Regions from separate parts of the Paenibacillus cisolokensis genome, predicted to be linked through region 3. Evidence: a T-box and tRNA genes for the amino acid it is inferred to sense, from the RefSeq annotation. Region 3 holds a T-box; the other regions hold tRNA genes.

Region 1 (9,999 bases), on a different contig from region 3:
AGCCGCTTCGTCTCTTCGATCGTAAAGTCGGCCGGACAGTTCGCCGTCTTCGAGATCGAGCTGTCCACCCAGCGCTGGATCGCCGCTTGCACGCGAATGTGATCCTCCGCCGTCAGATCCATCGCCGTCACGAAGAAGTCCGGCAGCTCCTTGCCCGGATTCGCGTCCTTCCATTCCTGAGCGATCGGGACCAGCTGCTTGTCGTAGCCGAGCCGGCTTTTCCGGAAATATTCAAAGGCAAAATACGGCTCGATGCCGGTCGACGTGCCGACCATCGTCCCGGTGCTGCCTGTCGGCGCCTGGGTGATGACCGTCACATTGCGCATGCCGCGGTTGCGGACCGCTTCGCCGACTTCCGGATATTGGGCGATCATATTTTTCATGAAGCCGCTCTGTACGAACTTCTCCGCATCGAATGCCGGGAACGAGCCTTTCTCCGCGGCGATTTCCGTGGAAGCTAGGTACGCTTCGCGGGCGATGAAGCCGTACAGCTTGTCGAGAAATTCCAGCGATTCCGGGCTGCCGTAACGAATGCGCAGCTTGATCATCAGCTCAGCCAGCCCCATCGTGCCGAGACCGATGCGGCGCTCGTTCTTCTGATTCCGCTCGTTCTCCGGGAAATGGTACGGCGTCTTGTCGATGACGTTGTCCAGGAAGCGCACCGACCAGCGCGTCACTTTGGACAGTTCGTCCCAAGCGACGTCATCGGCTGCTTCATCGTAGAACTTCGACAGGTTCATCGCCGACAGATTGCAGACGCCCCAAGCCGGCAGCCCCTGCTCGCCGCACGGATTCGTACAGATGATCGGATTGAAGTACCAGCTGTTCGACATCTGATTGTAATATTCCATGAACACGACGCCCGGCTCGGCCGATTTCCACGCCGATTCGATGATCGTATGCCAGATGTCGCGGGCGCGAACCGTCTTGTAGTGCACGATCTTCTTGCCGCGCTGGCGCCACTTCTCCAGATCGCCGTCCCACAGCTCGTCGTACTCGGGATCCTGCGTATCGGGGAAGACGAGATCCCAGTCCAGATCCTCCTTGACCGCGCGCATGAACGCGTTGCTGACGCATACCGACAGGTTGGCGTTGGTCACTTGTCCCATCGTCTGCTTAACCGTAATGAAGTCGTGCAGATCGGGATGCCAGTCGTTAATCATCAGCATAAGCGCGCCACGCCGGCTCCCGCCCTGCTCGATCAGGCCGGTCGTATAGCTGAACAGGCCGCCCCACGATACCGCACCGCTCGAGGAACCGTTCACGCCTGCGACGATCGCCCGGCGGGGACGCAAGGACGACAGATTGATGCCGACGCCGCCGCCGCGGGCCATAATCTCGGTCATCTCCGTCAACGTCTTCATAATGCCGCCCCGGCTGTCATGCGGCGAAGGGATGACGTAGCAGTTGAACAGTGTCAACTCTTCGCTGGCTCCCGCGCCCGCCGCAATCCGGCCGCCCGGCACGAGCTTCCAGTCGTCGAGAATATAGCGGAACTTCTCGCGCCATTCCTTCCGCTTCACTTCCGTTTCTTCCACCGATGCCATCGCCGCCGCCAGGCGGTCCCACATTTCTTCCGGCGTTTTCTCTATCGTAAGCGTCAGTTTGTCGACCGATGACTGTACGATTTCCCCGCTGCGCGTCCGAACCGTCACCGTCTGGCCTTCGCGCGCGATGACTTCGCCCACTTCCTTCGCCGGGAATTTCGGGTCGTCTTTCGTCAGCACGAGGACCACGTCGCCGACCTTCGTCTGGTTCGTATCCGCGTTTTTCCATGCATAACGGTCCAAAAAGATTTTTTCGCTCAGCCCTTCAAGCCGGCTCTTCCGCGTCGCCATTTCCACTAGCGAACCGCCTCCCATTTGTCAAGCTAATTACCATATCTTTTTAACGGCATTGTATGAATTTGGCACCATATATTGTGTGCGTTTCTCATTATACTATACTATATATTGATCTTCATATGGATTTTTCGGGATTTTCGCCCATCAACCCCATTCTCCCCCTCTCTAGCTTCCATTTGCTTGTCCGCACTCTTTTTTTAACGAATTCTTATGAATCGCCTCCGGAAAGGCCATACTGGAAACATGATGAAACGACACTTGAAAGGAGCGCTAGCCTAGACATGTTTCCTCCACCTCCCTCCGCCCCGCGGTCCGACGATACCTATGTCGTCCGCAAACTGCATCCGCTCGTCGATTTGCGCTGCGAACGTTCCTGGTTCGAGGAGCTTCAGTCGCGGCTTGAGAAGAACGGCCCCTGGGACGACTGGGGGCTGTACCAGCTGGCGCTCGAGGCGGAGCAATCAAAACGTGTCGCCGATTTCGACGAGCTGCAATGTCTGCGCTGCCTGCCGGCTTTCGAACCGATGGAGCATCAGGTGGCAACGGCCCGCAAAGTGCTGCACGAAATGGGCGGCCGCGCCATTCTCGCCGATGAGGTCGGGTTGGGCAAGACGATCGAGGCGGGACTCGTGCTGAAAGAATATATGGTGCGCGGACTGGTGAAGCGGGCGCTCATTCTGGTGCCGGCCTCCCTCGTCCTGCAGTGGGTGCGGGAGCTGAATCAGAAGTTCGGCATTCCGGCCGTCGCCCAGAAGCGGGCGTACTCCTGGGAGTACGACATCGTCGTCGCCTCGATGGATACGGCGAAGCGCGAGCCCCATCGCGATACGCTGCTCGGCCAGGATTACGATATGCTCATTATCGACGAGGCACATAAGCTGAAAAACAAAAAGACGAGCAACTATCAGTTCGTCATTCAGCTTCGCAAAAAATATTGCCTGCTGCTGACGGCCACTCCGGTTCAGAACGATCTGGACGAGCTCTACAATTTGATCACGCTGCTCAAACCGGGCCAGCTTGGCGGACAAAGCGAATTCGCAGCCAATTTCGTGCTCGGCAAGCGGCTGCCGAAAAATGAGGACCAGCTGCAGGAGACGCTCTCCTCGGTGATGATTCGGAACCGGCGCAGCGAGGGTAATATTCATTTTACAAAGCGCTTTGTCAAAAATGTGCCGCTTCTGCTCTCGCAGGAGGAACAGGCGCTCTACGACGCGGTCACCCGGTTTGTCCGGGAGCGGTACGAAGAGAGCGGCGGCGACTTGTCCAGCATGCTGTCGCTTGTCACGCTGCAGCGCGAAGTATGCTCGAGCCGCGACGCCGTGTTCGTCACGCTGGTCAATCTGTTCAAGAAGACCGCCGAGGATTCGCCGATACGGGCGAAAATATGGGAGCTGGTGGAAGTGATCCGCCAAATCAAGGCGAACACCAAGGCCGAGAAGGCGCTTGAGCTTGTGAAAGAAATGAACGATAAAGTGATTATTTTCACCGAATACCGGGCGACGCAGGAAGCGCTGCTGCAATTTTTCCGGACGCACGGCCTGACCGCCGTGCCGTACCGGGGCGGCATGAACCGGGGCAAAAAAGACTGGATGATGGACCTGTTCCGGGGCAAGGCGCAAGTGCTGATCGCCACCGAAGCGGGCGGCGAGGGCATCAATCTGCAGTTTTGCAACCATATTATCAATTTCGATCTGCCGTGGAACCCGATGCGGGTCGAGCAGCGGATCGGACGGATTCACCGTCTCGGCCAGACGAAGGACGTTAAAATCTACAACCTGTGCACGCTCGGCACGATCGAAGAGCATATCGTCCACCTGCTTCACGAGAAAATCAATCTGTTCGAGATGGTCATCGGCGACCTGGATCATATTCTCGAACGGTTCGAGCAGGACGATCAATCGCTTGAGCACAAGCTTGCCCGCCTCATGCTGGAATCGGACAACAGCCGCGATTTGCGCGCGGGCATCGATTCGCTCGGCTCGTCGCTGAACCGGATTCGCGGCGAAGTCCAGGTAGCGGAGCGGTCCGGCGACGCTCCCCCCCTCCTTGGGCCGGAGCGGAAAGCCGGGCGGAAGGTGGAGGAAAGATCGTGAACGAGAAGCAAATTCACCGGTTCGTCCAACGTTATCTGGATGCGACCGGCTGCCACATTATCGAAAAATCGCCGGCCCACTTCACGGTCAAGCTGTCGCCTGAAGCCGACCGTATCCTGACGAACCGTCCCTACTACTGGAGCTTCGTAGACCGTACCGGCGCGGAGCCCGAGACGATGACGTTCCGATTCATTACGGACAAGTCGAAATATGAAACGAACGCCAATGCCGCACCGGCGGACCATGCGGGCCGCTCCGTCATGGATGCGGCGGCCGACGCCGCAATGGCGCGTTCCCTCGGCTTCGTGCACGGCTCGCCCGCGGCGCCGGCGCGCGTCCCCGAGGAAGTGCTTCACTTCGGCTCGCAGCGGCTGGAGCAAATTTTTGGCGCCGCCCGGGCGGGAGGCCGCTTCGTCTGTCTGTTCCAGGAGCCGGAGCGGCGCAGCCGCCACCCGCTGGAATCGACGCCTTACACCGCATGGCTAGGCGTCAATATGAAGGTCGAATTCGCTTCCGACCGGAAGCGGGAAGAGATTCATTCGTTCGGCGTTTCGCTCGCGACCGGCCAATTCGTTGAACGGTTCCATGAACGGCTCGTCAATCTGCGGATGACGCCGCGCCTGCCTCCGAACATTCATCTGGCGAAGAACGGATTGACGCTCGGCAAGGCGCTGGCCGCGATTGAAGGCTCGCTGGAGAAGAAACTGCGCGGTTACGATTACGAATGGGCCAAAGAAGCTTCGCAGCGGCTGAAAGAGGAACTGGCGCAGGTCGCGCATTACTACGAACCGCTGATCGCCGGCGCCGAGGAGGAGTCAAAGGCGGCGATCGCCGAACAGTACGAGCGGCGGAAGGAAGAAATCCGCTGGCAGTACGAGCCGAGAGTGACGGCATCCGTCATAAATTGCGGTATCTTTCATCTGGAAGGGATCGGATAAGTCCACATTAGACGTTTTCCTGCGCAATCCGGCAAAAATAGAACGTCGATGCGGCAGCCGGACGTGACAGGTTCCTACACTCTTTTCCCTGCTTGTCCGCTACAATGGACGGTACATCGTCCGTCACGACGAAAAAACGGGAGGATGAACGAGCCTTGAGTCAAACGATGCGCAAATGGGTGCCCGCCTATGCGGCCGCCCTTATCTTTCTCGCCGCCGCAGGATCGATGCCGCCGGCCGCAAGCGCGGCCAGACCGGCAACGCTGCATGAACAGGTAAGCCAATGGATCGAGGCTTTGTCCGCCGAAAGCGGCTACGAATTGTGGAAATCGGCCGCTTATAGCATCTCGCCGCTCGGTCCCGGCACACACAGCTGGTACGTAACCGTCAAGAACGGTCCGGCAATTACCGGCTATCTGATTGTGGAAGCGACGGACCGCGAAGCGGAACCGTACCGTCTTGTCGAGTACGGCTCCGGCCCCCATCCGCTGTTCGATTCCGCTGTTCTTCGACACGGAATGAGCAAGGAAGGAATCGGCCGCTATAAGGCCGTACCGCTTTATTATCATCCTTTGCTGGCGGTCTGGCATATTACGAAGCCGGATGGCGCCGTTCTGTACGCCGATGCGATGAGCGGGGAAACGCTGCCGATCGACGACAAGCTGCTGGGCAAAGCCGTGAGCGAAGCGGGCGAGCCGAACGGCGTTTCCGCCGCAGCGTCGATCGGAACGGCGACGATCGAAACGGTAAAAGATACCGCCATCGACAAGCCCCGACCGGCCTGGGAGGTGTCCGTCCGCCGCAACGCTTCTTTCGAAAGGTACGACCGGATGCCCTGGCTGACCGGATCGCCGCTGGCGGCAAGTGAACGGCATCTGCTGCCCGCAATGCTGGACAAGCGCGCGGAAATCCGGTACACCGCAGAGCTGTACCGGAATACGACCCGCTTCGTATGGGCTGTCGTCGGTTACGACCAATGGTCCGACGGCACGACCGAACATACTTACATTACGCTTGAAGGCGAAGGAACGCGAAACGTCTTATTTGACCTGCTTCTGTCTGAAGGGGAATTTTACCGATAATTTGTCCTTGAACGAACGCCAACGCCGATTGTTCCACCACATCGCGATCGATGCCGGCGCCATTCCGAACCAGCGCACATGCCACGGCTCTCTTGCCGACCTGGCTTCGGACCGGCTCCGGCGTCTTTCTTCCTTGGGCGTTTCGATATATTGCACGAATCGTTCCGTTATATATTTGATATACTCATCTGCATCCGCCATCGTTAATGCCTCCCTTTTCCTTCGTAAATTTCCCGTTTCCCATAATTCTATTGTGCCCGCCCGGCGCCTTCTCCAAACGAACAAACTCTCGCACGTATGGACTTCCTTGCCGCTGCGCACAATATTTAGAAAACGATCCCGGTCCTTCACAGGAGGTTATGACATTATCGATGAATCGTTCCTCGTTTCGCCGGTTCCTTGCATGCGTTAGCGCAATATTTATCGCTCAGATGATTGCGGCCCTGTCTGTTCATCCGGCCTATGCTTCCGATCCCCCCTCCTACAAACGGGCGCTTCCGACGGCCGAAGTACTGCTGGACGCCGGACACGGCGGAATTGACGACGGGGCTTCTTACGGCGGCGTGCTGGAAAAAAACATCAATCTCGCGATCGCCAAAAAGGTTTACCTGCTTCTTAACAGCGAAGGCATTCCGACCGTGCTGAATCGGACCGGCGATTACGCCTTGAGCGACGACAACCGCTGGCATGCGAGCCGCTCGCGGCACCGGCGCGATCTGAGCCAAAGAAGACAGCTTACGGATGAAATCAACGTGCAAATACTCGTCAGCCTGCACGTCAACGCCGGCAGAAACAAAAACAAACGCGGTCCGCTCGTGCTTCACCAGGACAACGAGGAAAGCGTCAAGCTAGCAACATGCATCCAGGAGGCGCTCAACCGGCAGCAGGGCACGCATGCGAAGCCGAAGCTCGGCAAGCCGTTCTATCTGCTTAACAGCGTCAAGCGTCCGGCCGTCATCGTGGAGATGGGCTTTATCACCAATGCCGAAGACCGCGCCATGCTTACCGACCCGCAGCAGCAAACGGCGATCGCCCAGGCGATCGTCTCCGGCATTCGCCAGTATCGCGAGCGGGCCGCCAAACAGGACTAAAGACGCAATCCGTCGGGAAAAGCCGGGAGTCCGCGCACGATGTCGGGCAGCTTAACGAAATCGGCTGTCTGCTGCAGTTCCGGCAACGAGCTGCGCAGGACCTTAGATGTGTAAAGTCCCGGAGGGCCGACATGACCGATGACAACGCAATCGCTCCGGGATTGCAGCTGCCGGACCAGCACGTTAACCTGTTTGGCGATATAGGCCGGCTTATACGAATTGTCAAGAAAGACGTTGTTGACGGCATAAGGCACCCCGATTTCGGCCGCCAGCTTCGGAATGACCGAATGTTCCGTCGTCCGGCTGTCGAGAAAGATGAGCCCCCGCTCCTTGCACACCGTCAGAACGATGCGCATGACGCGCTCGTCGGCCGTCGCTTTCGATCCCATATGATTATTCATGCCGATCGCGTGCGGAATATGATCGATCGCCGCTTCCACCCGCCTGCGGATTTCGCTGTCGTCAAGATCCGTCGTAATGGCGCCCGGTCCGAGCCACTCCTTCTTTCCCCGCACCGGCTCCATCGGCATATGGACGATCACATCGTGTCCGAGCCGGTGAGCCTCCTCCGCATCCGCCTTCGAGGTGGGCATAAACGGCATGACGGCGACCGTGAACTTGACCGGCAGTGCCATCATTTCCTTCGTCCCGGACATCCCGTTTCCGAAATCGTCGATCACAAGAGCGATCCGTTTGCGGACGCCGGTTTCCTTGCCGGTTTTGACGCCGGCTGGCGCCGCATCGGCCGGGAAAACAGCGGCGAAGAGCATGAAGGCGGCGCATGCCGCCATAATCGTTGCTTTTCCCCATTTTTGCGCTTTCCGTTTCATCCCGCCATAGCTCCTTTCGGTACCTTGTTTTCCTCCTCATTCTTTGTGTCAGACGGGCAAAATATGTAGCCGCGGTAAGGAGAAATCCGCCAACAGAACGGCAAATATTGACTGAAAATTAGAACTTCGTTCCGTCGCTTGACGTTCCGCCGGAGCGCGTGCTAAGATAACTATCGTGATTGCGATACGATATGCGGTCGTGGCGGAATTGGCAGACGCGCTAGATTCAGGTTCTAGTGGTAGCAATACCGTGGAGGTTCAAGTCCTCTCGACCGCACCATATTGCATCCCAGACGATGACGAACAAGCCTTCAACCTGATCCGCTCCGCTTGACCGGACACTCATGGTTGAAGGTTTTTTTGTTGCAGAAATTCAAAACCGTTTATGCCAAATCGAAAAAAACAATTGACACGATTGAAGATACTGTGGTAACTTGCATTTATATCCATTTGACTTTAACAGAAAGGAGCAGGACTGTCATGAAAGCGATCAACGTATTTATTTCATTAGGGCATCTTCACGATTCGGCCCGCAATTTCATACTCCCTAACGTGACGGCCCTGACTCCGGATCTATCGGATTCGAACAGAGGATAACGCGACCGCTGTTCGTTTCGCGTAAACTCCGAACGAGTATTCAGGCGCATGTCACGGTTCACCGTGGCATGCGCTTTTGCTATGCAGAGCAAAGCACATCGCTTCCGGGCGGTGTGTTTTTTTGTTCGCAAAACGCCCCTGCCGAACCGTTGTCGCAATTCGAGAGAGGAGAGTTTCTGATGATTTCGGTAATGCAAAAACTCGGCTGGTTTTTCAGGCTGGAGTGGAAACGGTACGCGATCGCCATTCCGCTGCTTACGATTGCGGGAATATTGGAGATCATTCCCCCGATGCTTGTCGGCCGTTCGATTGACGCCATTCAGCTGAACGATATGACATGGGAGAAGATCACCGTAACGCTGCTGCAGCTGGCGGGCATTACGATCGGCGTGTACATCATTTCCTATATATGGATATATAAATTGTTCGGCGGTTCGTTCGTGGTGGAACGGATGCTGCGTTCGCGGCTTATGCGCCATTTTCTGAAGATGACGCCGACTTTCTTCGAGAAGAACCGGACGGGCGACTTGATGGCCCGGGCGACGAACGATCTGCAAGCCGTATCGATGACGGCCGGATTCGGCATTCTGACGCTGCTCGATTCGACGCTGTGGATGGCGACGCTGCTGGTGACGATGACCGTGCTGGTCTCATGGAAGCTGACGCTGGCGGCCATTCTGCCGCTGCCTATTATGGCCATTCTGGTCAGCATTTACGGCAAATGGATTCACAAGCGCTTCACGGAAGCGCAAGATGCGTTCGGCGAAATGAACGACGGCGTGCTGGAGACGGTCTCGGGCATCCGGGTCATTCGCGCTTTCACCCAGGAACGGGCTGCGGAGAAGCAGTTCGCCGACGTCACGCAAAACGTGCTGCACAAAAATCTGGCCGTCGTTCGCATCGATGCGCTGTTCGAACCGACGATCAAAGTGCTGGTCGGCGTCAGTTACTTGATCGGCCTCGGTTACGGCGCGTATCTGGTGTTTCACAATGAGTTGACGATCGGCGCGCTGGTCGCCTTTAACGTCTACCTCGGAATGCTGATCTGGCCAATGTTCGCCGTCGGCGAATTAATCAACATCATGCAGCGGGGCAACGCTTCGCTCGACCGGGTCTACGAAACGCTCGGATACAAGCCGGATGTGCCCGAGCCTGAGCGCGAGAATACCGAGCCGGTGGAACGGCCCGGCAGGATCGAATTCCGGAACGTGACGTTCCGCTATCCCTCCTCGTCCGCCGACAATTTGACAGACGTGTCGTTCGTGCTGGAGCCGGGACAGACGCTCGGCATTGCGGGACGGACCGGCAGCGGCAAATCGACACTGATCAAGCAGCTGCTGCGTGAGTATCCGCCCGGCCAGGGCTCGATCACCATTTCCGGCGTGCCCATCGAGCGGATCGATATGGATCGGCTGAAATCGTGGTACGGATATGTGCCGCAGGAGCAGTTTTTGTTCTCCCGGACGGTGAAAAGCAATATTTTGTTCGGTTCCTCCGATGCGACGGACAACGAACTGGATCATG
Region 2 (9,999 bases), on a different contig from region 3:
CGGGGAAAGATACAGGCTCGGCCTTATAACGAACGGGGGCAGCGACGTGCAAAATCGCAAAATCGATCGTCTCGGCATCCGGGCTCGGTTCGGTGCGGTTGTCGTGTCCGGGGATGTCGGCATCCGCAAACCCGATCCGGGGATTTTCCGGCTGGCGCTGTCCCTCCTGGATGTGCTGCCGGAACGCGCGCTATACATCGGCGATCATCCGCGCAACGACATGGCCGGCGCCTGCGAGGCAGGCCTGCATACGGTCTGGTTTGAGCGCAATCAGCCCTGGGACAACGCGATTTCGGCGGTGCCGCTTCGCAAAACGAAGAGTCTTCGGGAATTGATCGGTTGGTTGTAATTTGTTATGAATTGAAAAAAATGTAGGAAAATCCGTTTTAAAATTGTGCCATTGGCGGACAATCGTGATAAACTGAGAAAGAAGCGCCATTCATGGCGTACATGCCTCGCGAACTGTACGAAGGGGGATAAGCATGTTGGATCTATGCACGATCGTGAACAAACCTGCTATAAACCTGGTCGGTATCAGTTACTGCGGGCCGTTCTCGACGCTTCCGGACGAGGCGATCCGTTTGCAGACCGAGTTTATCGCCCGAAAACACGAGCTCGGCTCCGCAATCAAGTCGCCCGCGCTCTACAGCCCATATTTCGGCAACGAGGTATTCGCCACCTATTGGGCCTGCTATGAAACGCGCCGTTTGGAAGTTGTCCCGCCGGGCATGGTGCAGTTTACCATCCCGGAGCATCGCTATGCGATGACTACTTGCACCAATAAACGAATCGGAGAAGCCTACGACCAGTTGTTCATATGGATGAAAGAGATGAAGCTGGAAAAGCTGGAGAATGCCGTTTCGATCGAAGTATTCTATATCGACGAGCATCTGGAAGAAGTGCCGGTTGAATTGTATATTCCAATCAAGTGATCGATGAAGAAGTCCGGGCCGTCCAAGCGGACGCCCGAAGGGGAGAAGTTATGAATAACGGTACGATTCATATTATCGATGCGTTTACCGCCGAGCCTTTCAAAGGAAACCCGGCAGCTGTTTGTTTTACGGAGAAGCCGCTTGACGACGAGCGAATGCAGCTTATTGCGGCGGAGATGAATTTGTCGGAGACGGCGTTTCTCGTTCCGGCAGGGGACCATTATTCGCTTCGCTGGTTTATGCCGAAAGCGGAAGTGGAGCTTTGCGGTCACGCGACGCTGGCCGCCGCCCACTTCCTGTGGGAAACCGGACAACTGGAAGGCAAGGCGGCAGCGCGCTTCAGCACGTTGAGCGGCATGCTGACCGCCGTGCGGGACGGCAAGGGGATCATGCTCGATTTTCCTTCCGAACCGGTTACGCCGGACAAGGCGCCGGACGAATTGATTGAAGCGCTCGGCTTGATTCCGCGCTTTACGGGACGCAACCGGATGGATTATCTCATAGAGGTGGAAAGCGAGCGCGCGGTGCGCGAATTGAAGCCGGACAGCGCCCTGCTGAGTGCGTTGACGGCGCGGGGCGTCGTCGTGACAGCGCGGGCCGATGCGGGGACCGGTTACGATTTCGTCTCCCGGGCGTTCTACCCGGCATTGGGCGTGCCCGAAGATCCCGTTACGGGTTCCGCCCATTGCGCGCTGACCCCTTATTGGTCCAAGCGGCTTAGGCGAACGGAGATGACCGCTTATCAGGCGTCGAGCCGCGGAGGATTTTTGCGCGTCATCGACGCGGGCGACAGAGTGAAGCTGATCGGGGAAGCGGTCACAGTGCTGAAAGGCGAGCTCGCGCTTGACGCGGGGCGGAACTAGCCGACCGCAAGTATTGCAGGGAATTGTCGGGAGGCGAGTAACGGTATGGTATTCAAACTGCCCCGCGAAGAGAAAGAGGCGCTAATCGAGCGTATCAGGCTCTATTTTGAAGAAGAAAGGTCGGAGACGATCGGCCGGCTGGCTGCCGAGCAGCTGCTCGACTGGATGCTCGGCGAGATCGGTCCGTACGCGTACAACCAGGGTGTGGAAGACGCGCGCGTATTGATCGCGGAACGCAGCCAGTCGCTGGACGACGAGCTGTATGCGCTCAAGCGGATCAAGCCGGCGCAAAGGCGATAAGGCGGGCGCCGCTTGAAGGCGGCGTCTCGAACGAACGGCAACAGGGACGGCGGCGTAAGCGAACAACAAGTTGCCGGCAGCGGCGGGGGTACTTTTTCTCGCGGCAAAGTCTTATAATATATGAAGGAACGGGTTGCAGCACAGCGTTTGATTTCACGATAGCCAAGCCCGAAGCCCGGACTCAAGCTTACGAAGTAACTTTGCTCCGCAAAGTCTAAGCTTATGCTTACGAAGCGACTTTTCTTCGAAAAGTCTAAGCTTATGCTTATGAAGTGACTTTTCTTCGAAAAGTCTAAGCTTATCCTTACGAAGTGACTTTTCTTCGAAAAGTCTAAGCTTATCCTTACGAAGTGACTTTGCTCCGCAAAGTCTAAGCTTATCCTTACGAAGTGACTTTGCTCCGCAAAGTCTAAGCTTATGCTTACGAAGCGACTTTTCTTCGAAAAGTCTTTAGGAGGTCAGCTTTTGAACATCCTGCAAGCGTTGTTTTTTCCGCCGGAGCAGCCCGGCGGGGTGTCGTCCATGGTTCCGTACATCCGGGAGCGGTTCAATAAGGCAGGCTGGAAGATGGATTTGTTCTCTTTGCCCAAGCGGGTCAGAGGAAAAGGGCATGAGGAAATTGCATTCGAAACGTTCGATGCGGCCGCTTTTGCCGGCGATCCGGTCGTCGACAAATATATGCAGACGTTTCGCGACTATTTGTGGTGGACACGGCTGCGTATCCAGCAAAATTACGACCTCATTCATGCCCATCATCCGATCGCCGCGCTATCCATGAAACGGCTTTTTCCCGATACGCCGCTGGCGGTGACGATCCACTCCAGCTACGAACGCGAGCTGATTTTGAACGGCAAAATCCGCGAAGGCGATGCCGCGCACCGGTTTTTGACGTCGCTCTATGGCGAGCTGGAGGCGAAGGCCGACCGGCTGCTGACCGTTTCCCATTCGTTCCGCTCGTACCTGGCTCCTTACGTACAGGATGCTGAGCGCATTCAGGTCATCCCGAACGGCTTCGACGAAAGACGGTTCAAGCCGGTTGCGCATGAGAACGAAGTGCCGCAGCTCATTACCGTTTGCCGTCTCGTTCCCGCCAAAGGGCTCGACGTTTTGCTGCATGCCTGCGCCAAGCTGAAGAGCCAGGGGCATCCGTTCATGCTCCATATTATCGGCGACGGACCGATTCGCAAAGAGTTGGAGCAGCTCGCGGTGTCGCTCGGTCTGTACGACGATATTATTTTTTACGGTTATATGCTGCACCCCGAACAATTCATGCCGTTCTTCGATGTATTCGTGCTTCCCTCCCGGGCGGAAGCGTTCGGTTCGGTATTTGCCGAGGCGGCGCTTTGTTGGCTGGCGCTCGTCGGAACGAATGTCGGGGGGATAGCGGAGCAAATTACGGATGGCGAGAACGGACTGCTCGTTCCGCCCGACGATCCCGACGCGTTATGCGAAGCGCTGGTGAAGGTCGTTACCGATCCGGCCTTCCGCTATAATCTGGCGCGCTCGGCATGGGAAAGAGCGAAGAAAGAATATTCGCTGCAACGCGTTATTAACCAGCTGAAGCAGGTGTACGCGGAGATGAAGCCCGGTTCCTGACACCGGGTTTTCCGGGCCATTCGTTTGCCGGACCGCTTCCAGGGGCGTCTCTTGGGCGACTAGTTGCGCCCGGGAGGCGTCCCTTTCGCTTCCGTCCGTTGCCGGATGATCAAGGCAAGCCACCCGAGGCTGAAGAGGCCGAACAGCGGATAGAGGGTGGACAATAGCGGCTCGAAGCCGATCCGGCTGGCAAAAAAGCAGATCAGGAGAATGATCGCCGTCAGCAAGTTGCGCGGCCATTTCAGCCGTTCCTGCAACTGCAGCGACAGGCCGTAGATGTCGGCGATCAAGGTCGTGAAAATTTCCGCGAAGATCAAAGCGGTATAAATCCATTGCAAGCCCTGGCCCAGCCCGCGGGCAATGCCGCCCATCGGGATGGCGAATTGCTGAACGCCGGGCATATGCATCGACAAGGCGATATGGCCGGCGAGCAGCATAAAGCCGATCCCGATTCCGCCAATCCAGGCCCCCGCCACAATCGTCTTCCGGTCGCCGATCTGGGCGCCGAGCGGCACGAGAACGGCTTGAGACATCGACAAGTTGAAGGCGGCGTACAGAAAAGGCGCAGCCCAGGCTGCCCACGGCGACAGATCGGTCTTGATCGTCAACCATCGGCTCGAGCCGGGGGATGCGATTGCGTCGGCCAGGACGATCACGGTAAACAGCAGCATAAGCGGTACGACAATGGTGTTGACGGTCAGTATCGATTTCATGCCTTTGCGCAGCAGCACATAACAGCCGGCTATCGTAATGAGCAGTCCAGAGACATACGAGATGTTCCAATGCTCGTAAAAGATCGATCCGGCTCCCGCCATCATGACGGCAATGACCCCGAGCAGAATGACCATCATAAAAAGGCTGACGAGGCGGCCGGCCCGCTCGCCGAACAGCGCTTTGTTCAAATCCTCGTAAGACTTGGCCTGAATTTCTCCCGCGAGCACCATCATTTTGGTGCCGAGCCAGATAAACAGCAGCGTCGCCACCGCAATGGTGAACGTCCCCCAATGTCCGAAACGGGTGAAAAACTGCAAAATTTCCTGCCCTGTCGCAAACCCGGCGCCGACGATCGTGCCGATATAGGTAAATGCGATTTGCAATACTTTGCCCGTCCTTTTCATTTCCCGCCCCCGCTTTCGAAAGCCTTGTACTATACAAGGTATGTCCGTGAATGGACGGGCATGACAAGCCGGCATTTTCGGGCTTCTGCTCCGCGCTTGCGAAAGTTCCGCCGGCTGTGGTAATGTAACGAATAAGATTTTGTGTGGAGGGGTCATATGGAGACGCTCAAGAAGAGAATTTTACAGGAGGCGTCGGTCATCAGCAGCGATGTGTTGAGACTGGATGCGCTGCTGAATCATCAGGTCGATCCGGTATTGACGACGGAGATGGGGCAGCAATTTGCCCGGCTTTATGAGGGGGAGAAGATCACGAAGGTTGTCACGCTGGAATCGTCCGGCATTCCGATCGCCTTCGCGACCGCTCAGGCGCTTGGCGTTCCGCTGCTGTTCGCGCGCCGGAAGAAGACGCTCATCGCCGATCCGGAATCGTATTGCGAACGGGTACCCTCTTTTACGCAAGGCATCGTGACCGACATTATGGTGTCCAAAAAGTTTCTTCACGATGGGGACCGGGTATTGTTCATTGACGACATCATTGCAAACGGAGACGCGGCCCGGGGGCTCATTAAAATTATTAAACGCTCCGGCGCCGAGCTGGCAGGAATCGGGGTCGTCATCGAAAAGACGTTCCAATCCGGCGCGAGAACATTGCGCGAACAAGGAATCCGAGTCGATTCGCTGGTCAAAATCGCCTCGCTCGACAACGGAACCATCACGTTTGCCTGAACGGGCGGCGGCTGATCGATCTTTCGCTGCCGGATCATTTCCTTTATAATATAAAGTAAGTAGAGGGGAGGCGCACAAAATGGCTATTGCAAACCGCGAGTTTTTTGAGTCCAAACTGTCGGATGCCAAAATTCACTTCGAGCGTGCGCTGGATTGCAAGCACACCGAATTCGACGATTTGTACCCTTATATGATCGAGCATCCGCAGTTCTTCTGGTATAAGCGTTACGTAGCCTGGTCCGAGCTGCTGACGGTCGTCAAGCTTTGCGAAGAGCTTGGCATCGAATGGCGGCACCAGTTTACGGACAAGCAGGCGGAGTATGTTTCGAATCGCGTCATGTCTTCCCGCGTGCTGGACGAATGGTATGAAACGAACGACACGAAGGAGCATGTCGGCTGATTCGCGCACAGACTCCCAAAATGCAACACTTCGACCATGCTGCCGCTGACCGGCAGCGTAAATCGCGACAGTCCCCCATATCGCAAGCGTCAGGCGCGATGTGGGGGCCTTTTGCCAATGGGGATGCATTTACAAGATGGAGGAAGAGCATGGTTAGCGAAGAGCAGTTGGATCGGTTCAGGCAAAGCGGCGAAACGGTTCGGGTCGTTCGGGACGGCATCGAGAGCAACGATGTGCTCGGCATCGTGGTGGCCTGGGACGACGAGTCGGTCGTCATCCGCAAACCAAACCGCCGTGTCGTCAAAGTGAGCAGACGCTATATTTATCAGCCGGCTTCCGAAAAACGGGCGAATCCTTTTGACGAATGAGCCGTATAAGGAAAGAGGGCGTGAAAGCGAGGAGGGATTGCGATGAAATGTCCGGTTTGTGAAGATGTGCGCATGCGCGAAGTCGAGAAAAACGGCGTCATGATCGACGTATGCCCGGATTGCAAGGGCGTGTGGCTGGACCGGGGAGAGCTGGACAAGCTGATGCGCGGCGTGCACGAGCTGCAGGAAGAGATCGGGCGAATGGAGCAGGAGCCGTACGATCGGCCTCCGCAAGCGGCTCCGGGAGCGGCGCCACACGCTCCGTACGGCGGTCCGCCCCCAGGCTACGGCCCCCAGCAGGGGTATGGGACGCCCCAGCAAGGATACGGTTACGATCAACGCGGCCATCATTACGGACACGGCAAATCGAAATACGACAAGCACGGTTATCCGTATAAAAAGAAAAAAAGCGTGCTCGATGTCCTCGGCGATCTGTTCGACTAGAGAAAAAAAACGCGAGAAGCCTTGTCAAATCAAGGCGTTTCGCGGTTTTTTCATGTTTGGCCTAGGAGGAGACGAACCGATCGATTCAAATGGCCCACAAGTATAGGGAGGCGATAGGGTCCGTTCCAGTTCCAGCAATTTTGTTTTCATGTCCAGGCCGCCCCGGTAACCGGTAAGCGCTCCGTTTTTGCCGATGACGCGATGACAAGGTACGGTAATTAAAACGGGGTTTGCCCCGATTGCGGCGCCTACTGCGCGAACCGAAGCCGGTTTCTGAATGTGCAGCGCGATATCGGAATAAGATCGGGTTTGTCCGTACGGAATCTGGCGAAGTGCGTTCCATACCGCTTCTTGAAAGGGAGTTCCCCGTAAAACAACCGGAAACGAAAAGGATTGGCGTGTTGCTTGCAAATATTCGACGATCTCAGTCGAGTAGGGACGCAGCGATTCGTCATCCCGAACCAGCGTTCTGCCTGGATAACGGGCGGATGCCCAATCTTTCAGTTCCTCGAACGGCTGGTTATTTGAACCGACGAAGCAAAGCCCGCCTTCCGTCATGGCGAGATGCAGCTTCCATTCCTCATGAGCAAGTAACGACCAGTAGATGAATCCGTTGTCCGGTGCCATTCATTCATCGCCTCCTTTACAGGTTAGCGTGCTGCTTATGCCTTTTGCGGTAGCTTTCCGGGGTATAGCCGGTCATTTTTTTGAACAGCGTAATAAAGTAGGGCGTATTCGGCAAACCTACGCATTCGCCGACTTCTGCGACCGTTTTATCGGTGCGTCTCAACAAGTCCTTGGCGTTATCGATGCGGAATTGTTGAATGAAGGCTGCGGGCGTCATTCCTTTCACCTTTTTGAATGTACGGTGCAGGTGATACGGCGTACCGTGGCAAATGTTTGCAAGATGTTCCAGCTTTAAATTTTCGCCATAGTTCCGTTCGATGTACTCCGTTACGACGGCAATCCATTCTTCATCCGGCAATCGCTGTCCTGTCGGTTTGCACCGTTTGCAAGGGCGATATCGGGTTAGCGCTTGTTCGGCCGAATAATAAATGCCGATGTTTTCTCTTTTCGGCGGTTTTGATTTGCAGGACGGATAACAGAAAATGCCTGTCGATTTGACAGCATAATAAAATTGGCCGTTGTAAGAAGCGTCATTATTGAGGATCGCTTGCCACTGCTCGTCTGTTGCAGGTGCAGGCTCTTGCATATTCGTTCGCCTCCGATAACAAGTATACCCCATGCAGGCCGATTATGCGCGCATTTTGGAATGAAAAAGCAAGATAACGAAATCGATGAATCATTTTGCCTGATATTCGCTTCGGGAACATGGCGGTAATTTGCTCATACCCGGATTCCAATAGCGGCAACGTTTTCGACCAGTTCCTTCCACTCCCGGATCATCCGGTTCAAATATGCCTGACCTTCTTCCGTCAGATGATAATATTTTCGGGCCGGGCCGTTCGGAGACTCGATTTTCGTTATGCTGGCATATCCGCTGGCATTCAGCCGACGCAATATGGTGTAGATCGTCCCTTCGTAAACATCCGGGAACGATAGCCGGACCGATTTCATCAATTCATAGCCTACTATTCCATGATCAATAGCGATTTTTTTCGCCTGGGCAAACAAAAAAGCTCGTAAATCGCCGCAAGGACAATTTTACGAGCAGTTCATGTGAATATGGTGCGGTCGAGAGGACTTGAACCTCCACGGCTGTTACACCACTAGAACCTGAATCTAGCGCGTCTGCCAATTCCGCCACGACCGCAGATGACTCGCTTCCGTGTGGGAAGTAATGATGTCAACAGAAATAATATATCACAAATAAAAGTAGCGAGTCAAGCATTAATTTGAATAAATAATTTCTTTTTGCCGTCATCAAACGGTCGACGCCAGTTCGCCTTGCTGGATTTGATACATCTGATAGTACTTGCCGCGCCGTTTCATCAGCGTGTCGTGATCGCCGCGCTCGACAATTTCGCCCCGGTCCAGCACCAAGATCAGATCGGCGCTCTTGATGGTCGACAGCCGGTGGGCGATGACGAACGTCGTGCGGCCTTTTTTGACCACTTCAAGCGCGTTCTGAATGACCGCTTCCGTCTCCGTATCGATATTCGAGGTCGCTTCATCAAGAATGAGAATGGCCGGGTCGAACGCCAGCGCGCGGGCGAACGAGATCAGCTGCCGCTGACCGGCGGACAGCGTTCCGCCTTTCTCGATAACCGGCTCGTCGATTCCTTTGGGAAGCTGGCCGAGCAGCCGGTCCGCGCCTACGTCACGCAGCGCTTTCTCCACCTGTTCCCGGGAGATCGAAGGGTCGTTCAGCGAGACGTTGGACGCAATCGTCCCCGTGAACAAGAACGGGTCCTGCAGCACGATGCCCATATGCCGGCGCATCGTCTGCCGCGGCATGTCGCGGATGTCGACGCCGTCGATCTTGATGCTGCCGCTTTCGACGTCGTAGAAACGGAAGAGCAGGTTGAGGATGGAGCTCTTGCCGGAGCCCGTATGACCGACCAGCGCAACCGTCTGACCTTGCTTCGCTTCGAACGAAATGCCTTTCAGCACATATTCGTCCTCTTTGTATGCGAACCAGACGTTTTCGAATTTCACGTTGCCTTTATAGCGCGCCATTACCTGATCGGATACGTCTTCACCCGGTTCGTCCATCAGCACGAATACACGCTCCGCGGATACCAGCGCCGTCTCCAGATTGGGCAGCTGATTCACGATGCCGACAATCGGATTGAACAGACGGTTCAAATAATCGACGAACGCGTACAGCACGCCAAGCGTCACGGCATCTTGCGGCCCGCTTATCGAAACGCCTCCGAAATACCAGATCAAGGAGACAAATGCGATATTCCGGATGACGCCGACCAGATTGTGGCCGGTCAGCGCATTCAGACTAAGCAGCCGGTTTTTGAAGTCGAACAGCTTGTTGTTGAACGTCTCGAGCTCCTCTTCCATCATCCGTTCCTTGCGGAAAGCTTTAATGACCGGGATGCCCTGAATCGACTCGTTGATTCTGCCGTTAATTTCGCTGATCGTCGAGCGAATGGTATGGTTGTACCGTTTGGCGGCTTTGCCGTAAATATAGATCCAGACGACCAATACCGGGATAATGAACAGGCATATGGCCGCGAGCCGGACATCGAGGATGAACAAAGCCGCAAATATTCCCGCCATATAGACCGTGCCCGTAAAAAAGTTCGCCAATACCGTCACGTACAGCTCGCGAATCGT
Region 3 (9,999 bases):
TCCCCATCGGCGATTTTGCCGTTCAGCTCGCCGTTCTCGTCCACGAACAGGCGCCATACCCTGCTCAGGAAACGGAACGTGCCTTCCACGCCGTTGGTGCTCCACGGCTTCGTCGCTTCCAGCGGCCCCATGAACATTTCATACATCCGCAGCGTGTCTGCGCCGTATTCATTGACAATGTCGTCGGGATTGATGACGTTGCCGCGCGACTTGCTCATCTTCTCGTTGTTCGTGCCGAGAATCATGCCCTGATTGACCAGCTTCCGGAACGGCTCCTTCGTCTCGACGACGCCGAGATCGTACAGCACTTTATGCCAGAAGCGGGCGTACAGCAGATGGAGCACCGCATGCTCGGCGCCGCCGATGTACAGGTCGACCGGCAGCCATTCCCGCTGCTTCTCCTTCGAGCAAATTTCCTTGTCGTTATGCGGATCGATAAACCGCAAGTAATACCAGCAGCTGCCCGCCCATTGCGGCATCGTATTCGTTTCGCGGCGCGCCTTCATGCCGGTTTCCGGATCGACCGTTTCCACCCAGTCGGTAACGACCGCGAGCGGCGATTCGCCCGTGCCGGACGGCCGGATTTGGTCGACGTCCGGCAGCAGCAGCGGCAGTTGATCCTCCGGAACGGTCTTCATCGTGCCGTCTTCCAGATGAAGGATCGGAATCGGCTCGCCCCAATAGCGCTGGCGGCTGAACAGCCAGTCGCGCAGCCGGTACGACACTTTGCGGCTGCCTTTGCCGGTTTCCTCCAGATGCTTGATCATGGCGTCGATCGCTTCCGCGTTGTTTAGTCCGTTCAGGAAATCGGAGTTGACATGAGGGCCGTCCCCGACGAACGCTTCCTTCTCGATGTCCCCGCCTTGCACGACTTCCACGATCGGCAGGCCGAACTTGCGCGCAAACTCCCAGTCCCGCTGGTCGTGGCCCGGCACCGCCATGATGGCGCCCGTCCCGTAACCGGCAAGGACGTAGTCGGCGACCCAGATCGGCACTTTCGCGCCGCTTACCGGGTTAATCGCGTAAGCGCCGGTGAAGACGCCCGTCTTGTCCTTGGCCAGATCGGTCCGCTCGAGATCGCTCTTGCGGGCGGCCGCTTCGCGATAGGCGTTTACCGCGTCGCGCTGCTCGTCGGTGACGATGACGTCCACCAGCTCGTGCTCCGGCGCCACTACGCAGTAAGTCGCCCCGAACAGCGTATCCGGGCGGGTCGTGAAGATAACGAGCGAAGCGTCATGCCCGTCGATGGCGAAAACCGCCTCCGCGCCGACGGATTTGCCGATCCAGTTGCGCTGCATATCTTTGATGCTTTCGGGCCAGTCGAGCTCTTCCAGGTCTTCCAGCAGACGTTCGGCGTATTCGGTAATTTTGAGCATCCATTGACGCATCGGCTTGCGCACGACCGGATGGTTGCCCCGCTCGCTTCGACCGTCGATCACTTCCTCGTTGGCCAGCACGGTTCCGAGCGCTTCGCACCAGTTGACGGGAACTTCCGCTACATAGGCGAGCCCTTTTTTGTACAACTGGATAAAAATCCACTGCGTCCACTTGTAATAATCCGGATCGGTCGTGCTGAATTCGCGGTCCCAATCGTACGAGAAGCCGAGCGATTTGATCTGGCGGCGGAAGTTGTTAATATTTTTCACCGTAATGTCGCGGGGATGCTGCCCGGTATCGAGCGCATGCTGCTCCGCCGGCAGGCCGAAGGCGTCCCAGCCCATCGGATGAAGCACGTTGTAGCCCCGCATCCGCTTGTAGCGGGCGACGATGTCAGTAGCCGTATAGCCTTCCGGATGCCCGACATGCAGTCCGGCCCCCGACGGATACGGGAACATGTCGAGCGCGTAAAATTTCGGCTTGGACTTGTCTTCGCCGGTACGGAACGTCTTGTTCTCTTCCCAATACCGCTGCCACTTCGGTTCGATGACGAGCGGGTTATAGCCTTGATGCTGCTGTTGGCTCATGAAACGGGTTCCTCCTTCTAATCGTTCAAAACAAGCAAAAAGCCTTCCGTCCGTAGCGTTCGTCGCTAGGGACGGAAGGCTTGGCTTCCGTGGTACCACCCTAGTTAGCGCGGGGACATGCTTCGCCCCGGCTCACTCTTCGCCCTTAACGCGGGTCACGGCATGCTTGGACCGGACATACTCCATCTCATCGGACGGAATAACCGGCTTCGCATGCGGCTCCAAGGCGAGTTCGCGTCGTCCGCGGGTCCGGCTTGCACCTACCGCCGGCTCTCTGAGCCGCGCTGCAACGATACTACTGCTCCTCTTCTGCGCCAACTATGAAGCTATGCAAACAGATACTACGATTATAAAGAAGCGCCATAGCGCTGTCAAGGCATACCAGCCGTATGCCATTGCCGCTGCCGTTCCTGGAGGGGGCGCTGCATCTCCTGAAATCCGCCGCGCCTTCCGGCCTACTGCCGGCGGTGAACGCCGACCTCGCTGTATACGCTGCCGATAATGCGAATCGGCACGGTCGCCGTCTTGACGACGCCGTTCTGGTAACGGACAGTAAAGACGACGTTGTATGTCCCTTTGTCCAGCCCCTCCGTTAGCGAACTCCATTTGACATTGTACAGCTCGCCGTTATAGACAGTCGGATCGCCGGACGATTGGAGCCGCGCCGCCGTCTCCAGCAGTTTGCCGTCCAGCCCTTTGGCCTTCAGCTCGGCATCGACGCGGGCGACCGGAGCCGCGGAAGTTACCGCGCTGACGAGCAAAATTTCGCCGGCATAGAAGTCTTTCGGATGATTGGTCACTTCATGCCCCGCTTTCCGGTGAATCGCCTCCCATTCCGCGGTATGCCGGACATCCCCGACAAGCGTCAGCGGCAGAACGGTCACCGTCTTGGACACGCTATGCTGCAGTTGTCCGTCGGACACGGTCAGCGTAACGAGATAGCTGCCGGGCTTGGCGTTCGGAATGACCGGTACGGCCGTAAACGTCGATACGGTGCCTCCCGGATCGCGGATGTTCCAGTTATATGTCAGCTCGTCCCCGTCCGGATCGGACGAAAGATCGATCAGGGTGAGCGTGTCGCCCTCCCAGACCGGCTTCGGCATCCAGTCGAAATCGGCGGCCGGCGGGCGGTTCGTTTCAATATAGAAATATTTCGGCCCGCTCCAATCGCTCCATTCGTATCCGTCATGCGCCCGCACATTTACATAGAGCGTCGCGCCCTCGGGCAAATTTTGCGTCGGGACGAATTGCAGCGCGCTGCCGCCCCTCGTGTACGTATCCGCCACCAGCTCGCCGCCGAGCCGATAAATGCGCAGCTGATATTTTTGCTGCTCGTCTCCGTCCAGATCGACGAATGTCCAGCGGAACGTCGGCCTCAGCGTATCGAAGCGCGTCGGTTTGGACGGATCGGAGCTGGACGGCTGAACGACGGTGGCGGCAGGCTTCCGGTTATGGATTTGAATCTGCATTTCGTACTGCGCCGATGCGCCGGCCGAATCTTCGACAATTTGCCGGACAACGAAGCTTCCGACGCTGCCGAACGTTTTCGTCCATGACGTGCGCGACGTGCTGTGCAGCATGTCTGCTCCGCCGCCGCTTCCCGCGGCGCGGATGTAATATTCATGCGGCAAATTTTCTCTTCCGCCATCCTCCAGATCATAAGCGGTCGAATTGAACGTTACCGGCACTCCCCTGTACGTATTGACGGCGCTGGCCGTAAATCCGGGGACCGGCGGCGTATTCGGCGGCGAGAGCCGGCCGACGTCCAGATAGACGACCGTGTAATCCGACCAGGCGCCGTACTCGTCCTTGACCGCCATCCCGATTTCATAGCGTCCGATCTCCTGCGGGGACATGAGTTTGCCGGTTACATAATTCCCGCCCGGCGTCCGGTAATAATACTTCCTCTCCATAATCCCGCGCGTATGCAAATAGTCGATGCCGGTATTTTCATTCGAATAGCGGCTCGGACTTTCATACCGGTCCGGATCGTAGCTGCTGTCGTGCCATACCAGTTTGCCGGACGAATTTTGCTCGACGCTAAATAAGGATACCGGTCTCCGGTGTACGGTCACCTTGCGGGTAAACGGATCGGACAACTTCCGGTATTGCCCGAATACGTTCGACGGATGCCGGTAGTCCGGATGCGGATCGTCCCGCGCCTGCAACCGAACGACATAGTCGCCCACTTTATCGAAAACAAGCTGCTCGGAAGCGAACGACCGGTTGTGCAGGGCGGACACTCCCTGATTGTTGATGAACCGGACCGTATGCTGTATCGTCCACTCGTATGCGCCGGACATCGGATCGTTCTCGGGATCTTCGAAGCGGATGTTGCCGTAGCGCACTTCCGCCTTGGCCGTCACAGGGTCCCAGATCGCGTAGCTGTGCGACCATTCGTCCTTCAGCTGCAGCGCCCGGTACGCCAGCGGGCCGAACGAAACGAAAGATTTGTCCGCAAAATACCCGTACCGCCCTCCGGAAAAAGCGCTGTCGCTAACCGTAAACAACGGCGCCCCGTCAAGAAAAAGCTGCATTTCCGCGCCGATGATGCGGAGCTTGAACGTATAGTCCCGCTTGCTCTGCAAAGGATAGCTCATCGTCTTGAGCACAGTGCGGGTCCCGTTTACATACTTGGCAATCCGAATGTTCTTTCCGTCCGTTTCTGCCGCGTAACGGTTGCGCGAATCCTGCATCCGGAACGAAAGACCGAGCCACTCCGAATCGTAATCGGCATTTTCCATTCGGAAGGAAAAGAGCATTTCGACGTCGCCATTAATCGATGAAGGGGAATAAAACTGGCCGTTCGTAAAGGAACGAAACAGCGGCTGCGTCGTTGTCGGCGTTCCGACCGCCACATTCAAATAATATTTCGAATCGTTCTGGTTCCTGGGTTCTGTCATGTAAACATAAACACCGTCGCCGAAATATTCGCCGAAAATTTGTTCGTCGTAATTGTAGCAGTTGCTGCTGCCGAACGAGGCGACAAGTTGCCCGGCCGTATCGAGCACATTATTGTATCTGCCGCAGTTGTAGTCGTTTAAAAATCCGGTTCGATATCCGTCAATTGTCGTCGTAAAGCTTCTGTCCGCCTTCGAAATTTCCCCTTGCCAGTCGACCGTCATTTTCGTCCGGTCCGGCGTGCTGTAGTGATACTTCTCCATATCGTCGCCAGCCGATTCGCTAAGCCGCCCTTTGATCGTTCCGTTGGAAAGGTCGATCACATTGATCACTTCGGAAGAAAGCGGAATCCATCCGTCCCAATAGGTGCGGTATTGTTTGGCCAGCAACTCGCCCTTCAACGGATTGATCATAAGACTGTTAAACTGGTCGAGCTGAAACATCGAAGAAAACCCGCCTGCCGACGCCCTGTTCGGATATCCCGCTTCGGCAGGAGCCGTGAGATACGTTCTCCATGCCAGACTTAAATCGGGATTGTATTTGGTCACATTCAGATCCCAGTAGTAGTAGCTGCCATTCAGAATTCTTACCCCCTCATAAGCGTAAATCGCTCCTGTCGGATCGGTAAAGAACGGCTGGATGGATACGTAAGGATTGCCTTCTACGACCCAATTGTAGGATCGGATGGCCGGCACTTTCCAGGACGGTTTATCGATCAACTCCAACTCGGGCGTCATCAAAATCCATTCCGCATGGGCTTCTCCGGCCACGTTGGTTCCGATGTTGCGCCTTAAGTAAACATTCGGACCGCTGGCATGACTGATTTTCCAAACCCCCCATTGGAAAGATCTCCCCAAGTCGTCCGGAAACGTTTTTCTTCGGATTTCATTGCCGGTGAAAATATCATATACGACTGCCTCGTACTTGCTGTCTTTAAAATTAAAGGTGTACAGATATTGCCCGGCCATTTCCCATTGCGTATGTAATCCTTCCGGTATCGCGATCGTATAAACAAACGGAGACCCGTTTTGATAGCGGTACTTGACGCGAAAATCTTCCACATACATCTCGGCAGGCGACAGCTTTTTCGGATCCAATGCGTAAATCGTCGTCTTTTTGATACTGAAGTCAATGGAATCCTTATGATCAAAGAAAATGTATTTTTTGTTCGATCGGATTTTAGGCAAATCATTTCTGTAGTCGTAAGGTTCGAACTCCATCAAATACCCGTTCGGACCCACAACCGGATGGTTTAAGCGCAAATCAAAGGACGAAGCGCTGCGCCAGGGCGACAGCCGGTTGGTGCCGAAACCGTTGTTCGTTACCCCAAGCGAGGTCCAATATTCACCGGCAGTTCGGTTCGGATCCTCTACATGGTAAATGTTATTTTCCTGCTGCCCGAAGTTCCGACCCTCGCCGCTTGCGAGCCAACCGTTTTTCACTTCCCATAGATTGTTTTTGTTATAGACTTGCCGCGCTTCGTTGGTCACATAGACAGGCCACCCCATCATCGTTTGAGGCGTTACAGTCGTGTACAGGTTCAGATTCGGTTGCGGATATTTCCCTTCCATATCGAAAGAAACTTCCGGTGCATTGTTCACGACGTCCATCGTAAGCTCGGTTTCGGCAATTTCGGAAGTGTCCCCCCATTTGCCGTAAGCTTCCGTCACCTTCAGATGGAACAAATATTTCCCGACCTTTGCCGGCCGGAAAACAGCCTTTTGCAGACTGCCGGGAAGGCTGACCCACTCGTCGTCCCCGAAACCGTTGTTGTTGCGGTCGTACTTGTAGCGGTATTCGGCTTGGACGATCGGATCGCCGTCGGGTGAATACGATTTGTTGACGATATCGTAGGCGGTCTGGCGCACCGCGACCGGCGGAACGTCAAGCCTGGCGACCGGCGGTATGTCCGGCTTCACGACGATGTCGCAAGTCGCCGGTTCAAGCGATTTCAAACCGAAGGAATCGTAAACGTGCAGCGACACTTGCACGACGATATCTTTGCTTGTCCCGTTGGAATATACCGTACGGCGGTTCGTCCACTCATCGCGGCTATGGTCGATGGTCCGCCCCACAGGGCTGTAGCTTCTGCCGCTATCGAAAGCCGACGGCGGCACCTGCCTGTTCTCGACGACTTCGGCCGGACATGTGGCGATCGGAACCGGATTTTTCGGTACGACCCGGATATAGGTCGAAGCCGAGGACGTCAGTCCGAACTCGTCGCGCATCGTCCCCGATACGGAATGGTAGCCGACGCTGTCCATCGTAATCTGGTGGATGCCGACATCGGAATGAACCCCTTTCGATCGCAAGGATTGGATGAAAGGCGTGCCTCTCTCCAGATCGAAACCGTTAAAATACAACGTGTCGCCGTCCGGATCGTACGGCGTCGGCACGGAATCGTCAAAGATGACCATCAGGTCCAGTACCGTTCCTTCCACCACTTCATAAACCGGCTGGGTCGGCCGATCGGGATGCACGAAACCGATTTTAAACTGCGGCGGACTGTTGGTAGCAGGCCCTTTCACAACAAGCGGCTTAGGTCCGATCCAGTCGCTTTCTCCGCACGTCGTTTTGATTTTCATATAGACCAGATGCTGCCCGACCCCGATAATCCATGGATAGTTGCCGATGGAATAGACCGTTTCCGCCGTCTGGCCCATCACCCGCGGCGTCGTAAACGTGCCGTTTCGTTCGATTTTATAGTAATGGTATTGGTAGGCGCAGCCGTTCAGCCGGAAATCTTTCGGTACGAGGCGGAACGTATCCCGGTAGTTGATCGTATCCGGGAGGACCTCGAAATCTCCGGTAAAATCGGCTTTCGTTTGATAAAAGAACGTCACATAGGCTTTGGGCTGACTTTGCTGCAAGGTGACGACGACGGACATACCTCCACTTATTTCATCTGAATAGTGGGAATAATGCAAGCTCCGACCGATCACCGAACCGTACGAGCCGTCCGGGTGCACTGTTTCTTTGGCGGGCAAACTGGCGACCGGTATGACCGTCTCGCCCTTGTTTTCGAAATGGCCGTTCGGTCCTGCACGCACCATATGCCGGATATGAATGCTGCCCGGAACATCTTTGGCGGCATAAATAAAGTAGATATACAGCGTTTTGAACGAACCGTCGTATGTAAAGGGACCGAAGCCGCCGCTGCTGTACGGTTTGTTCATACCGGGCGGATTTCCCGTCGTCGTCTTTTTGTATCCGAGATAGGAGAAGCCTGCGTGCTCGGGGGGTGAAAACATCAGGCTCTGTCCTTCTTTCATTTGAACCTCCCGGTCCGGAAAGACGGATGACAAGCTCTGCCCGTCCTCGGTAAAATGCTTGACGATCGCTATCGCTTCGCTTTTTTTGTAGTACAGATAAAGCGTGTAGGTATCATACGAACCGTCATATGTAATGGCCGGCGGCAACCCCGGCGTCAGCTCCCCCGTCTGGCTGCCGTCCTTCTGAAACTTGTATCCGACGTATTCATAATCCGGATGGGACGGGGGAGTCGCAGCATACTGCCCTCCTTTTTGCATAGCTGTTACTTTGTCCGGAAAGATCGAGGACAAGCTTTTCCCGTCCGTTGTATAATGGCGCGTCGTATGTTGGCCTTCGAGATCGAATTCGAAGAGGACTGGGAAGTAGTAGCGGTAGGCTTTGACCTTCGGACCGCAGCTTGGACAAGGGTCAGTATCTGGGTCTAATCTAAGATCAAATGGCCTGTTGGCCTCAAGTCTACCAGTTAATGAAGCTGTAAAATTAACACTACTCGAGCTTAGTCCGGATTCTACTTTTATGTCAGGATTATTTAGGACTTGTGCAAAGTAGTCCTTATATTTTTCATATTCTTGTCCTCCCTGCCTTGAATTTATAAAATATTCGACATGCTTGTTATTGGCTTCCGAAAAATTGATGACTTTCACGGCACGAACGGTGCGACCGGGAAAGGCGAAATTGTACGTATAACTGATTTGCACTTCATCCCCAGGCCGTTTACCAGTCCATTCCCCCGATGAATTCGACCAGATTTCATAGGACATGAAACCGACTGCATGCCTTTTCGTCGGTACGCCATCCGGGTCTTTATACGGCGTAATATGTGAATTGCCGAAATCGGGAGGCTGTTCTGCCTGAGCTGGCATCGGTAATAAAAACGGCACAATCAATGGGACGATAATCGATACAAGAAGCAAAAAGGCCGTCGCATTTGTTCGATTCATAGCTCGAATAGAGTTGCTGTAATCAACCCGTACTCCTTTCTTTTATTTCGATAAATAGTTTTGGACCAAAATAGCAGCATCTGAAGCAATATGAATACCTATGTATTCGATGTCTTTCAGCTGTAATTTATCATAGTCTTTCTGACCGAACAGAAACTCATCAATACTTTCTATGACAGAATTATAATGGACCCGAATATTTCCAATGGATTCACGGCTACCTGAAAGTTCCTGGCGCAATTTTGTTGGCTGACCCTTTTGAAGTAAATAATACGATACACCCATCACACCTTTATCTGTCGAAATTGTGCGAATATACTCTCTTCCATTTTTGTCATATGCTTTGTCCATTCGATAATAAATATCGTTTGAAATAATAACAGGAAAGTCCTTCTCCTGAAGAATCCTCACTTTAGTATGAGGTTTAAAATTGTTTTTGCTATTTTCAAGTACCGACTCCCCAAGCTTCCCCTTGAAATAATGTTTGTAAGGCTTGATATCTACGGCCTCAACGACATCTTCGACCTTCGGGATGTCTTTGCTGCCGATCCATACGTAGCGGTTCACTGCATCCCATTCCACCGGTACGCCGAGTCCTTCGCTAATAACCCGCAACGGTACGAGCGTCCGCGACTTTTCGGCAATCGGCGCCTTCGTCAGCGTCACAGCCTTGCCGTTGATCGTCGCTCGCTTCGAACCGATCGTCAGCGTGACCGTTTTTTTCCCTTTACTCGCAGTTATTGTGTTACCCTTCAGATACAGTTTGCCGTTCAGTTTGTCGGTGACAAAACGCAGCGGAACCATGACCGTTCCGTCGTCCACTTTGGGCTTAACGTCAAAGATGACCCGACGGGCATCTACCAGCACTTCCAAGGACAAATCCGCTTTTTTTGTATTGGTTGCTGCCACAGCGCTCCCCG

What was found. The T-box of region 3 lies ahead of leuS (leucine--tRNA ligase). A T-box ahead of a tRNA ligase gene usually reads a tRNA of that ligase, here a tRNA-Leu.
Region 1: it has a tRNA-Leu gene. The T-box ahead of leuS (leucine--tRNA ligase) is inferred to sense a tRNA for this amino acid. The anticodon was not compared.
Region 2: it has a tRNA-Leu gene. The T-box ahead of leuS (leucine--tRNA ligase) is inferred to sense a tRNA for this amino acid. The anticodon was not compared.

The regions. Positions count from the first base shown of each region.
Region 1 is NZ_JBCNFP010000052.1:23,379-33,377, reverse strand. Features, by position in the region: gene ABEV74_RS08970 (adenosylcobalamin-dependent ribonucleoside-diphosphate reductase) at 1-1,838, opposite strand, end outside; gene ABEV74_RS08965 (DEAD/DEAH box helicase) at 2,126-3,937, shown strand; gene ABEV74_RS08960 (YqhG family protein) at 3,934-4,875, shown strand; gene ABEV74_RS08955 (hypothetical protein) at 5,031-5,957, shown strand; gene ABEV74_RS08950 (YqzE family protein) at 5,916-6,158, opposite strand; gene ABEV74_RS08945 (N-acetylmuramoyl-L-alanine amidase family protein) at 6,317-7,048, shown strand; gene ABEV74_RS08940 (divergent polysaccharide deacetylase family protein) at 7,045-7,839, opposite strand; tRNA gene ABEV74_RS08935 (tRNA-Leu) at 8,072-8,158, shown strand; gene ABEV74_RS08930 (ABC transporter ATP-binding protein) at 8,655-9,999, shown strand, end outside.
Region 2 is NZ_JBCNFP010000052.1:12,251-22,249, forward strand. Features, by position in the region: gene ABEV74_RS08855 (HAD family hydrolase) at 1-349, shown strand, start outside; gene ABEV74_RS08860 (GyrI-like domain-containing protein) at 483-932, shown strand; gene ABEV74_RS08865 (PhzF family phenazine biosynthesis protein) at 983-1,795, shown strand; gene ABEV74_RS08870 (DUF2164 domain-containing protein) at 1,841-2,095, shown strand; gene ABEV74_RS08875 (glycosyltransferase family 4 protein) at 2,561-3,691, shown strand; gene ABEV74_RS08880 (YkvI family membrane protein) at 3,751-4,809, opposite strand; gene ABEV74_RS08885 (xanthine phosphoribosyltransferase) at 4,966-5,535, shown strand; gene ABEV74_RS08890 (hypothetical protein) at 5,615-5,935, shown strand; gene ABEV74_RS08895 (hypothetical protein) at 6,085-6,303, shown strand; gene ABEV74_RS08900 (TFIIB-type zinc ribbon-containing protein) at 6,346-6,747, shown strand; gene ABEV74_RS08905 (methylated-DNA--[protein]-cysteine S-methyltransferase) at 6,772-7,374, opposite strand; gene ABEV74_RS08910 (bifunctional transcriptional activator/DNA repair enzyme AdaA) at 7,391-7,960, opposite strand; gene ABEV74_RS08915 (PadR family transcriptional regulator) at 8,095-8,382, opposite strand; tRNA gene ABEV74_RS08920 (tRNA-Leu) at 8,435-8,521, opposite strand; gene ABEV74_RS08925 (ABC transporter ATP-binding protein) at 8,632-9,999, opposite strand, start outside.
Region 3 is NZ_JBCNFP010000063.1:47,926-57,924, reverse strand. Features, by position in the region: gene leuS (leucine--tRNA ligase) at 1-1,964, opposite strand, end outside; T-box leader at 2,029-2,285, opposite strand; gene ABEV74_RS11330 (PKD domain-containing protein) at 2,420-8,395, opposite strand; gene ABEV74_RS11325 (copper amine oxidase N-terminal domain-containing protein) at 9,122-9,999, opposite strand, start outside.